One region of the Microbacterium sp. CCNWLW41 genome, then DNA from elsewhere that is predicted to be linked to it. Evidence: riboswitches for the same ligand, from Rfam matches in the RefSeq annotation. Region 1 holds a riboswitch; the other holds the start of a gene.
The links. A riboswitch is a leader RNA that binds a small molecule or an ion and turns the genes downstream of it on or off. The one in region 1 is predicted to bind thiamine pyrophosphate.
Positions count from the first base shown of each region.

Region 2: linked by a shared signal. The riboswitch ahead of V6R91_RS11010 (ECF transporter S component) and the one ahead of thiM (hydroxyethylthiazole kinase) in region 1 are both predicted to bind thiamine pyrophosphate.

Region 1 covers NZ_JBAOJP010000022.1:7,770-13,223, forward strand. Annotated here, with positions in the region: gene thiD (bifunctional hydroxymethylpyrimidine kinase/phosphomethylpyrimidine kinase) at 1-1,818, opposite strand, end outside; gene thiM (hydroxyethylthiazole kinase) at 1,815-2,678, opposite strand; TPP riboswitch at 2,668-2,762, opposite strand; gene V6R91_RS36225 (DUF402 domain-containing protein) at 2,801-3,532, opposite strand; gene pheT (phenylalanine--tRNA ligase subunit beta) at 3,593-5,454, opposite strand, start outside.
Region 2 covers NZ_JBAOJP010000002.1:677,073-682,526, reverse strand. Annotated here, with positions in the region: gene V6R91_RS11015 (ABC transporter ATP-binding protein) at 1-1,267, opposite strand, end outside; gene V6R91_RS11010 (ECF transporter S component) at 1,269-1,901, opposite strand; TPP riboswitch at 1,894-2,003, opposite strand; gene V6R91_RS11005 (D-alanyl-D-alanine carboxypeptidase family protein) at 2,138-3,682, shown strand; gene V6R91_RS11000 (ABC transporter ATP-binding protein) at 3,893-5,454, opposite strand, start outside.

The sequences.
Region 1 (5,454 bases):
CCCGGGCGCCGCCGAGAACACCGTCTCGCGCTTTCCGGCGTCCTCTCGCCCGTCCGGGCCCGGCCCCTTGTCCGCGTCCGGCATCAGCCATTGCGCGTGCAGCTCCAGCTCGCCCTCGATGGCCCCACGCGCGGACTCGGCCCAGAACGCCTGCTCCGTGGAGGACGGCGCCGAGCGCGAGGCCGCTGCGAGGACGCGCGCGTAGTCACGCAGGTACAGCGCGTCCTGGGCGAGGTAGAACCGGAACTCGGCGTCCGGCAGCGTCCCGTCGGCGAGCCCGCGGATGAAGGGCAGATCGTCGATCGCGGCGCGGACGGGAGCGATCGCCGCCCACCACTCCGCCTCGATCTCCCGCGCGTCCGCCGCAGGGTGCTGCCCGACGAAGTGGTCAACGGGTCCGTGTCCCGCCCCCACGCCCAGGGACTCGCCGCCCCGAAGCGCGTCCCGCAGCCACTGCCGCGTCCGCCTGACCGCCTCGGGCCAGTCCTCCCCGCGAGCGCGGCGGGTCGCGATGCCCGCCGACAGGGAGCACCCGGTGCCGTGCGTGGCCGTGGTCTCGATGCGGTGACCGGGGAACTCGCGGACGTCGCTGCCGCGCACCAGGGCGTCGGGCGCATCGGCACCGGGGAGGTGGCCGCCCTTCACCAGGACCGCGACGTCCAGCGTGGCGGAAAGGCGCCCGGCCTGCGCGAGCGCCGCGGTCCACGTCGGCGCCGTCGGCTCGCCGGTGAGCACCGCCAGCTCGGCGAGGTTGGGGGTGATCAGATCGGCCCGGCGGAGCAGCTCGGTGAGCGCCCGCTCGGCGCGGGCGTCCAGCAGCCGGTCACCGCTCGTGGCCACCATCACCGGATCCACCACCACCGCCGGCGGACGCGACTGCGCCAGCCAGTCTCCGACCGTCTCGATCACCTCGGAGGTGGCGAGCATGCCGATCTTCACGGCGTCGATCTCGATGTCGTCGGCGATCGCGTCGAGCTGCGCACGCAGGAAGACGGGGTCCGGCACGTGGACCCCGCGGACGCCCCGCGTGTTCTGGGCCGTCAGCGCCGTGATCGCCGCCATCCCGTACCCGCCGTGCGCGGCGATGGACTTCAGGTCGGCCTGGATCCCCGCGCCTCCGGAGGGATCGCTGCCGGCGATGCTGAGGACGCGGGCGGGACCGGGGCGCCGCCAGCGCCGACGCAGCTCCCGGGCGGCCTCGCGGGGATCCGGCGCCGCGCAGAGCGCCGACACCACGGCGACGCCGGCAGCGCCCGCGGCGCGCAGGGCCGGCACGTCCTCGGCGGTGATCCCGCCGATCGCCACGCACGGCACCGGACTCTCGGCGGCGAGGGCGGCGAAGCCGTCGACTCCGAGCGCGGGCGGATGATCCGGCTTGGTCGCCGTCGGCCGGATGACGCCCACGCCGAGGTAGTCCACGGTCCCCTCGGGAAGCGCGCGGACGCCGTCGAGATGCGCGCGGGTGTTCGCGGTGAGCCCGATGACGGCATCCGGCCCGAGCAGTTCCCGCGCGCGGAGCACGGACGCGTCCGACTGCCCGAGATGGACCCCGTCGACGCGCGCCCCGCGTCGACGCGCTTCCACCGCCGCGTCGATGCGGTCGTCGACGAGCAGGAGCGCCCGGCCGCCGATGACGTCGGAGAGCTCCACGAGCTGGGCGGCGACCGCGGCGTCGGGGGCGTGCTTCTCTCGGAGCTGCACGATCCGCACCCCGCCGTCGACGGCGGCGGCCACGACGTGGGCGACGCCGCGCGGCCCGGACAGCGCCGCATCCGTGACGAGGTAGAGGGCGAGGTCGCGGGGGTCCAGGCCGCTCATGCCGTCGCCTCCGGCGCGAACGCCGAGGTCGTGTGCGCGCGCTCCGCCACGGAGGCAGGATCGAGCGAGGCCAACGCATCGAGAAGCCCTACCGCGAAGGACCCCGGTCCGCTCGCTTCCCGCGCTGCGTCCTCGGCCGCGATCGTGTACGCGAGCGTCGCCGCCGCCACCGCCGTCACGGGGGTGTGTCCGGTGCCTCGCGCGGTGCCGAGGAACGCCGCCATGACCGCGCCCAGGGCGCATCCGCCGCCCGTGACGCGGGTGAGCAGCACGTCGCCGTTCGCGATCCGGATGCTCTGCTCGCCGTCGACCACGAGGTCGACGGGGCCCGAGACGGCCACGACGCATCCGTGCTGCCTCGCGAGGTCGGCGGCCGCGTCCGCCGCGGCCTCGGTCGTGTCGATCGCGTCGACGCCGCGTCCCCCGCCGCCGCGGCCCGCAAGGGCGAGGATCTCCGAGGCGTTCCCGCGCACGGCCGTGGGACGCATCGCGACCAGGTCGCGCGCCAGCGCCGTGCGGACCGGAAGTGCGCCGACCGCGACCGGGTCCAGCACCCACGGGGTCCCGGCGGTCCGTGCGGCGCCGACGGCCTCCACGCTCGCGGCGCGCTGTTCCGGCGTCGGCGTGCCGAGGTTCACCAGGAGTCCGGAGGCGATCCCGGCGAACATCCCGGCCTCCCCGACGATGTCGGTCATGGCGGGAGCGGCTCCCAGCGCGAGCAGCACGTTCGCGGTGAACCCCGTCACGACCGCGTTGGTGATGCACTGGGTCAGAGGCGGGCTCTCGCGCAGTGCGCGGAGGAGATCCCCGGTGGCCTCGGCCACGGGCCCGGCGGACGATGGACGCAGACGATCGCTCACGCGACATCCCTTCGCTAGTACGAACTAGATCAGGTTCGACGGGTGTGATCTCAGCCGCGCGATGCGGCACCCCGTGTCACTGCTCGCAGTCTAGCGATCCCGAGGAGTCGGCGGGGCGGGCCTCACACCGACCGCGCGGGAGGGAGGTCCGTGAGCCGAGGGGTCGTCCAGTCCGGATCGGGACGCCAGCGCGTCCATTCGGGGTCGAACGGCCACGCCCCCTCGCGGAACGACGCGATGGCGGCGTCCGCGTGCGCACGGATGAGCTCCGCCTCGTCCGGCGCGATCCTCCCCTGCCTGATCGCCTCCACCAGCTCGTCCTCGTCCTTGAGACCGATCGTGCCGTCCGCCCCGATCTCCACGTCGAGCACATGGTCCGAGCTGAAGGTCGAGGCGCCGACCCGCTCATGGGCGTTCTCGAGGTTCACATACCACCCCGCGAACTCCCACGCATCGGGGTCGTCCGCCGTCCCGGCCACCGCCCAGAACAGCCAGACGGACCAGGGTGTGGCCGTCGGGGCGATGCGCAGGACGCCGTTGCCCCACCACTCCTCCACGATCCGCGTGCGCGGCTCCAGCCAGCGCCTCTCCAGCGGGACCGTGCGGATCCGTCGGCCGTCCGGTCCGCCCATCCCCTCCAGGAGCGTCCCCGGGGCGAGCCAGGCGACCAGCCCGCGCTCGTCGTCCCGAACGACACGCATCGGGGCGATGCTGGACGCGTCACCGTCCCGCCAACCGGGCTTGCGGTAGTGCCAGTCGACCTGGGTGCCGGGAGCGAGGAAGGGCGCCCGCCCCAGGGGACGGGCACCGTCCGGCGCCGTGCGCGCGGTCACGTGGGGGACGAGATCTGTCATCCCCCGACCGTATCCGCGGCACACGGGCGCCGGCCGCAGCACCGCGCCCGACGGACGGGATCAGTCGCGGATGGTCGCCCCGAATCGCTCGGCGGCGACGCGGACGCCGGCCAGCTTCGCCTCCGTCGCCTCGGCGGCGGTCAGCGTGCGGTCGTCGGCACGGAAGCGGAGCGCGAAGGTCAGGCTCTTCTCGCCCTCCCCCACGCCCTCGCCGCGATAGTCGTCCACGAGACGCAGCGATTCCAGCAGCGTGCCGGCGCCCTCCGCGAGCGCGGCGCGCACGTGCGCCGCGGGCGTCTCGACGGGGACGACGAGCGAGACGTCCTGCGTCGCCGCCGGGAAGGTGGACAGCGACGCCGCCACGATCCGCTCACCGGTCAGGGACAGCACGCGGTCCAGGTCGATCTCGAGCACGACCGCGCGCCCCGGGAGGTCCGCGTCGGCGGCGACCTGCGGGTGCAGCTCGCCGACATAGCCCACCTCCTCGCCGCGCACGGTGAGGACACCGGTCCGTCCGGGGTGCAGCGCCTCTCGGCGTCCCTGTGCGACCTCGATCTCCACGCCTGCCGCGACGGCGATGAGGCGCACCGCATCCAGGCCGTCCGCGATCCCCGCCGCCTCCGCCGGGCGGCCCGGCTGACGCGGGGACACGTTGCCGGTGAGCAGCACAGCGAGGTGCCGAGCCTGCGGCGGGATCGACGCGTTCAGCGCCGCCAGCGTCTCGTCCGAGGGCCGCTCCCCCAGCGGCGGGACGGCGTCGGTGCCGTAGGTCACCCCGTCCACGGGCAGGAAGACCGCCCCCGCCTCGAAGATCGCGAGGTCCGTGAGGCCGCGCGAGATGTTGCGATGCGCGGTCTGCAGCAGGCCGGGGACGAGCGAGCGACGCAGGTACGGCGCCTGTCCGTCCAGCGGGTTCGCCAGGCGGACCCCCGCGATGCGGGAGCCGTCAGCGGATCCGTGCAGGTCGTTCTGCTCCTGCGTCGTGAACGGGAAGGACGGCGTCTCGACGAAGCCGCCCGCGGCCAGGGCGTTCAGGACGCGGCGTCGTCCCCGCTGCAGCGGGGTGTAGCCGCGGCCGGACGGCGGGGTGGGCAGCACGGAGCCGATCCGATCCAGGCCGTGGATGCGCGCGACCTCCTCCGCCAGCGTCCACTTGTCCGTGAGGTCGGGCCGCCAGGTCGGCGGGATGACCTGCCACCCGGTGTCCGTGGCCGAGACCTCCGCGCCGATCGTCTCCAGAGCGCCCACGATCTCGTCGTCCGAGTACGCCACGCCGATGAGTCCGGGCACGAACCCTGCGGGCAGATCGATGCCCTCGACGACCACCTCGGCGAACAGGGCACCCCCCTCGTCGGTGAGCGTTCCGCCGGCGAGCTCGACCATGAGATCGGCGACGCGACGCGCCGCCACGAACGGGATGAGCGGATCGACGCCGCGCTCGAACCGCTTGGACGCCTCGCTCGGCAGCTTGTGCCGCCGAGCCGTGCGCGCGATCGTCGTCGGGTCGAACGTGGCCGCCTCGATCAGAACGTTCCGGGTGGTGTCGCCCATCTCGGTCGTGCCACCGCCCATCACGCCCGCGAGGCCGATGGGACCGGACTCGTCCGTGATCAGCAGGTCCTCCCCATGGAGGGTGCGCTCCTGTCCGTCGAGCGTCGTCAGCTTCTCTCCCGGCTGGGCGCGACGCACCGTGATGTCGCCCCGGAGCTTGTCCAGGTCGTAGCCGTGGATGGGGTTGCCGAGCTCGAGCATGACGTAGTTCGTGATGTCGATCAGCACGCCCAGCGAGCGCATCCCCGCCAGAGCGAGCCGGGCGATCATCCACGGCGGCGTCGGGCGTGAGGGGTCGACGTCCCGCACCACGCGCGTGACGAACTCGCTCGCCCCCACGCGTCCGCGGATGGGGGCGCGGTCGTCCACGA
Region 2 (5,454 bases), on a different contig from region 1:
CCGCGAGCGCGGTCGCCACCGAGAGCCGACGCTTCTGACCGCCGGACAGGGTGAACGGGTTGGCGGCGGCGAGCGGGGCGAGGTGCAGCCGTTCGAGGAGCTCGCCGACCACCGTGTCGATCCGAGCGGCGTCCCATCCGAGCGCCTTCGGCCCGACAGCGAGCTCGTCGCGCACGGTCTGCGTGAGGAACTGGTGCTCGGGCTCCTGGAAGACCGTCCCGATCCGGGTCAGCAGCTCGCGCGACGACCAGGAGATCGGCTGTAGTCCCTTGCGTCCGCGCAGCGCCTCGTCCGCGAGGACCTCGCCGGAGAGCGGGCGCAGGAGCCCGGCGAGGGTGAGCGCGAGGGTCGATTTGCCTGCCCCGTTGGGGCCGGTCACCACCGTGGCCGCCCCGGCCGGGACGGCGAGGTCGAGTCCGGTCCGCACCGGGCGACGCCCGTCCCTGCTCACCGCGAGATCGACGGTCCTGAGGATCGCCGGGTCCGCCTCACCCGCGGCGGGCAGGGCCGCAAGGCCGGTCGGACGGCCCGGGATCCAGACGCCCGCAGCCGCGAGCGCGTCGCCGTGGCGGGCGAACACCTCCGCGGGTGGGCCGTCGGCGAGCAGCCCCCCGTCGGCGGCGAGCACGATCACGCGGGTCATCAGGTCCGCCCACACCGGCGTGCGGTGCTCCACGATGACGGCCGTCGCCCCCGTCTCGGCGAGGACCCTTTCCACGCTGGCACGGATCCCGGTGACGCCGTCCGGGTCGAGGTTGGCCGTCGGCTCGTCCAGCAGGAGCAGTCCCGGGCGCATCGCGAGCGCGCCGGCCAGGGCCAGCCGCTGCTTCTGACCGCCGGAGAGGGCCGCCGTCGGTCGCTCGAGCGGGACGTCGAGCCCGACCGCGTCGAGCGCCTGCGCCACCCGGACGGGGATGCTCGCGGCGGGAACGCCCAGGTTCTCGCAGCCGAACGCGACATCGTCGCCGACCTTCGACAGGACCACGCCCGCGTCCGGGTCCTGGAGCACCAGGCCGATGCGGCCGCGGCGCTGCTCCGGGTCGGCGCCGTCGACGTGCAGCAGACCGGCGCGCTCGCCCTCGTCGGCGTCACCGAGCAGCCCCGCCATCCCGGCGAGCAGCGTCGACTTGCCCGCCCCGGAGGCGCCGAGGAGCAGGACGCGCTCGCCCGGCTCGATCGTGAACGAGACGTCGCGGACCGCGGGCAGGCGCCGTCCGGCGTAGCGCCACCCCCAGCCGTCGGCGACGACCCGTACGGGCGTCGTCACGTCAGACCTCGCGGCGCCGCTCGCGCCCCGCGGCGAAGCGGCTGAGCGCTCCCGTCGCGGCCAGCGCGCGCACCAGCAGCCAGCCGACGAGCCCCGCCAGCAGCGCTCCGGACACGACCACGCAGCCCAGGTAGATCGCGTTGAACTCGACCGACTTCAGGATGTTGGGCGAGCTGCCGTAGAAGAGCTCGAAGACCCACGCCGCGGCGCCCGCGCCGATGCCCGCGAGTGCGGCGACCGGCAGCGTGAAGCGGCGGTAGAGGAAGAGCGCGAAGACGAGCTCGGCGCCGAGGCCCTGCACGAGTCCGGACAGGACTGTGGAGACGCCCCAGACGTTGCCGATCATCATCGAGACGATGGCCGCCACCAGCTCCACGACGAGCGCCGCGCCGGGCTTGCGGATCACGAGGCCGCCGACGACGCCGCCGATCAGCCAGATCCCCACGGCGATGCCGCCGAGACCGGGCGTGAGGCCGTCGGCGGCGGTGAACCAGGCGTAGCCGACGGTGTTCCAGACCCAGAAGACGAGGCCGAGGGCGACGCCGAGCACGGCGGCGACGACGATGTCGACGACCCGCCAGCGCAGGCTCCTCGTCCCCGTGGCAGTGACGACGGCGGATGCGGACGTGTTCATAGAGACTCCTCCCTGCGCCGGCATGATCCGGATCAGGTTCGACGGTCGAAGCGCGGATCGCTTCCTCTCAGCCCGGCTCGCCGGACTCCCGTGGTGTCCGCCCATCCTACCGCGACGCCCCGGTCGTTGAGCGACACTTCGACTCGCTTCGCTCGCTCAGTGCAGGTCTCCGCGGGACGAAACGCCCCGCCCTCGTCGCGGCGGTCGCGCAGGGCCCGGCCGGTACGGTAGATGCCGTGACGAACAACGACCACGGATCGACCCCGAACGCGCCCGCCGAGGCGCCCGAGGAGGCGTCCGCGGTCGCCGTGACCCGGGAGGACGCCGACGCGACGGACCCGACGCCGGACCACGCCCCCGCGCCCGTGGCCCTCGCCGCGCCCGCTTCTGAACGCGCCGCCCCGCCGGCGGACGGGTTCGCCGACGGCCCGGCGCCCGAGACGGACGCCCTGTCGTGGGTCGACATCGAGCGTCTCGCCTCCTCGACGGCGACAGGATCCTCGGCCACGGCCGGAGCGCGAGGCGACCTGCTCAGCGGCGCACCGCAGCGCCCGGCTCGCCGCGCCGCCGTCCTGGCACCGCTCGGAATCCTCGTCACCCTCGGCGCGGCCTATGCCGGGACCACTGCCCTGTGGCCGCTGACCGCGATCGCGCCGACCGTCTCCTCCGCCGCGTTCGAGCCGGCCCCCGCCGATCCGGCTGCCCTCACCTGGCCCGTCTTCGGAAGCGCCGCCCTCGCCGTGGATGGGATCGGCACCGCAGCGTCGGACGAGGAGCAGGTGCCCATGGCGAGCATCACCAAGCTCGTCACGGTGCTCGCCGCCCTGGACGCGCTGCCCCTCGCACCGGGCGAGCAGGGCCCGTCGTTCGCCTTCACCGCGGAGGACAGCGCGGAGTACTGGCGGTACCGCGAGTCGGATCAGTCCTCGCTCGACGTCCCCGTGGACGGCTCACTCACCGAGTATCAGCTGCTCCAGGGCATCCTGCTGGGTTCGGCGAACAACTATGCGGACCGGCTGGCGCGCGAGATCTGGGGATCCGACGCCGACTTCGTCGCCGCGGGCGAGCAGTGGCTGCGTGTGCACGACATCTCCGGCATTTCTCTGCAGAATCCCTCGGGGTTCGGGTTCGGCAACGAGTCCACGCCGCGGGCCCTCATCGACCTCGGACGCCAGGCGCTGAGCCACCCCGTCGTGGCGGAGATCGTCGCGACGCCGGCCGCGGAGATCCCCGGAGCGGGCCTGGTCCAGAACTCGAACAAGCTGCTCACCGACGCCGGCGTCGTCGGTGTGAAGACGGGCACCATCGGCGACGGCGACGACACCCTGTACAACGTCCTGACCGCCAAGGACATCCCCGTCGGAGAGACCACGGTCCGCGCGTACGCCTCGGTGCTCGGCCAGCCCGACGACGACTCCCGCTACGACGTGAGCCGCACGCTGTACTCCGAGCTCGAGGCGGCCCTGTCCGCACAGGCCCCGACCGTCACCCGGGGCACGGTCCTCGGCACGGTCGAGACCCGGTGGGGGGCCACGGCCCCGCTCGTCGCCGCCGAGGACGGCCGCGTGGTCCTGTGGAACGGCGCCCTCGCATCGGCGACCAGCCGTCTCGCGCTCGGCGACGACTGGGACACCGGGGGCGAGGCCGGCTCCCTCGCCCTGAAGGGCCCGCTGAACACGGTGGAGGTTCCCGTGGAGCTCGGCGAGGACCTCGCCGGCCCGGGCTTCCTCTGGCGCCTCACGCACCCCGTCGAGCTGTTCGGTCTCGCCCCGGCCGACTGATCCGCCGCCGCGCCGGGGAGACACCCGCGCGCCCGCGGGCGCCGCGAGCACCCCTCGGCCCCTCCTCTTCCTCTACACCGCCGACGCCCGACCCGCCGTCTGCGGCGGCCCGAGGCGCTTGCTCGCCCCCGCTCATCACGGACGGAGCGGAGGCGGATCGACGACGAAGGCCCGCACCTCTCGGTGCGGGCCTTCGTGCGATCAGACGGGTCAGGCGGACGTGCCGTCCTGATCCCCGGAGCGCTCCGGGCCGTCGGGCGTCGCCCCATCCGGGCGGACGCCCTCCTGCGCGGAGAGGCCGGCCCGCACGGAGGCCATGCCCGCCGCCGGGATGCCCGCCACCGCGTCCGCGGCCGCCGTGGCCTCCTCCGCTGCCGCCTCGCCGGTCACCACGACCGGCACCGACGCGGTGAGCGCGGCCTCGGCGTCGACATCGGTCGCCGCCTGCTCGAACTGCGACTGGTAGAGCCGCCAGTACGCGCCCTCGGCCGCGATCAGCTCGTCGTGGGTTCCCTGCTCGACGATGTCGCCGTGCTCCATCACGAGGATGAGGTCGGCATCGCGGATCGTCGAGAGTCGGTGCGCGATCACGAACGAGGTGCGCCCCTGCCGCAGCGCCGCCATGGCGTGCTGCAGCAGCAGCTCGGTGCGGGTGTCGACCGCGCTCGTCGCCTCGTCCAGGATCAGGATCGACGGCTGGGCCACGAAGGCGCGCGCGATCGTGATCAGCTGGCGTTCGCCGGCCGACACGTTCGACGCGTCCTCATCGAGGACGGTGTCGTAGCCCTCGGGGAGGGCGTGCACGAACCGGTCGACGTACGTCGCCTTCGCCGCCGCGAGGATCTCGTCGTCGCTGGCCGTGGCCTTGCCGTAGCGGATGTTCTCCTGGATGGTCCCCGCGAACAGCCACGGGTCCTGCAGCACCATACCGGTGCGCGAGCGCAGGTCGTCCCTCGTCAGCTCGGCGATGTCCTGCCCGTCGAGCAGGATCCGGCCCGAGTCGAGCTCGTAGAACCGCATGATGAGGTTCACCAGCGTCGTCTTCCCGGCGCCGGTGGGCCCGACGATCGCGACGGTCTGCCCCGGCTCCACCCGGAAAGACAGGTCCGTGATCAGCGGACGGTCCGGCGAGTACGAGAACGCGACGTGCTCGAACTCGATGACGCCCTTGCCGCCGGTGACGGTCGGCGCGTCCTCGTCGTCCGGGTCCTGCTCGTCCGCGTCCAGCAGCTGGAACACACGCTCCGCGGAGGCGGTTCCGGACTGCACGACCGCGGCCATGCCGCCCAGCTCCGACAGCGGCTGGGTGAACTGCTGCTCGTACTGGATGAACGCCTGCACGTCGCCGAGACGGATCTGCCCGCTGGCGACCATGAGTCCGCCGAGCACCGCGATGCCGACGTAGGTCAGGCTCCCGACGAACTGCATCGCCGGCATGATGATGCCGGAGAGGAACTGCGCCTTGAACGCCGACTCGTACAGCTCCTCGTTCTCCTCCTGGAACTTCGCCAGCGCGTCCTTCTCGCGTCCGTAGACCTTGACGAGCGCGTGACCGGAGAAGGCCTCCTCGACGCGGGCGTTGAGACGGCCGACCTTCTTCCACTGCGCGCTGAACGCCTTCTGCGACCGGGGCCCGATCACGCCGAAGATGATGCCCATCAGCGGCAGGGCGATGAGGGTGACGAGAGCGAGCTGCCACGAGATCGAGAACATCATCACGAGCACGCCCACGACCGTCAGGATCGAGGTCAGCGCTCCCGACAAGGACTGTT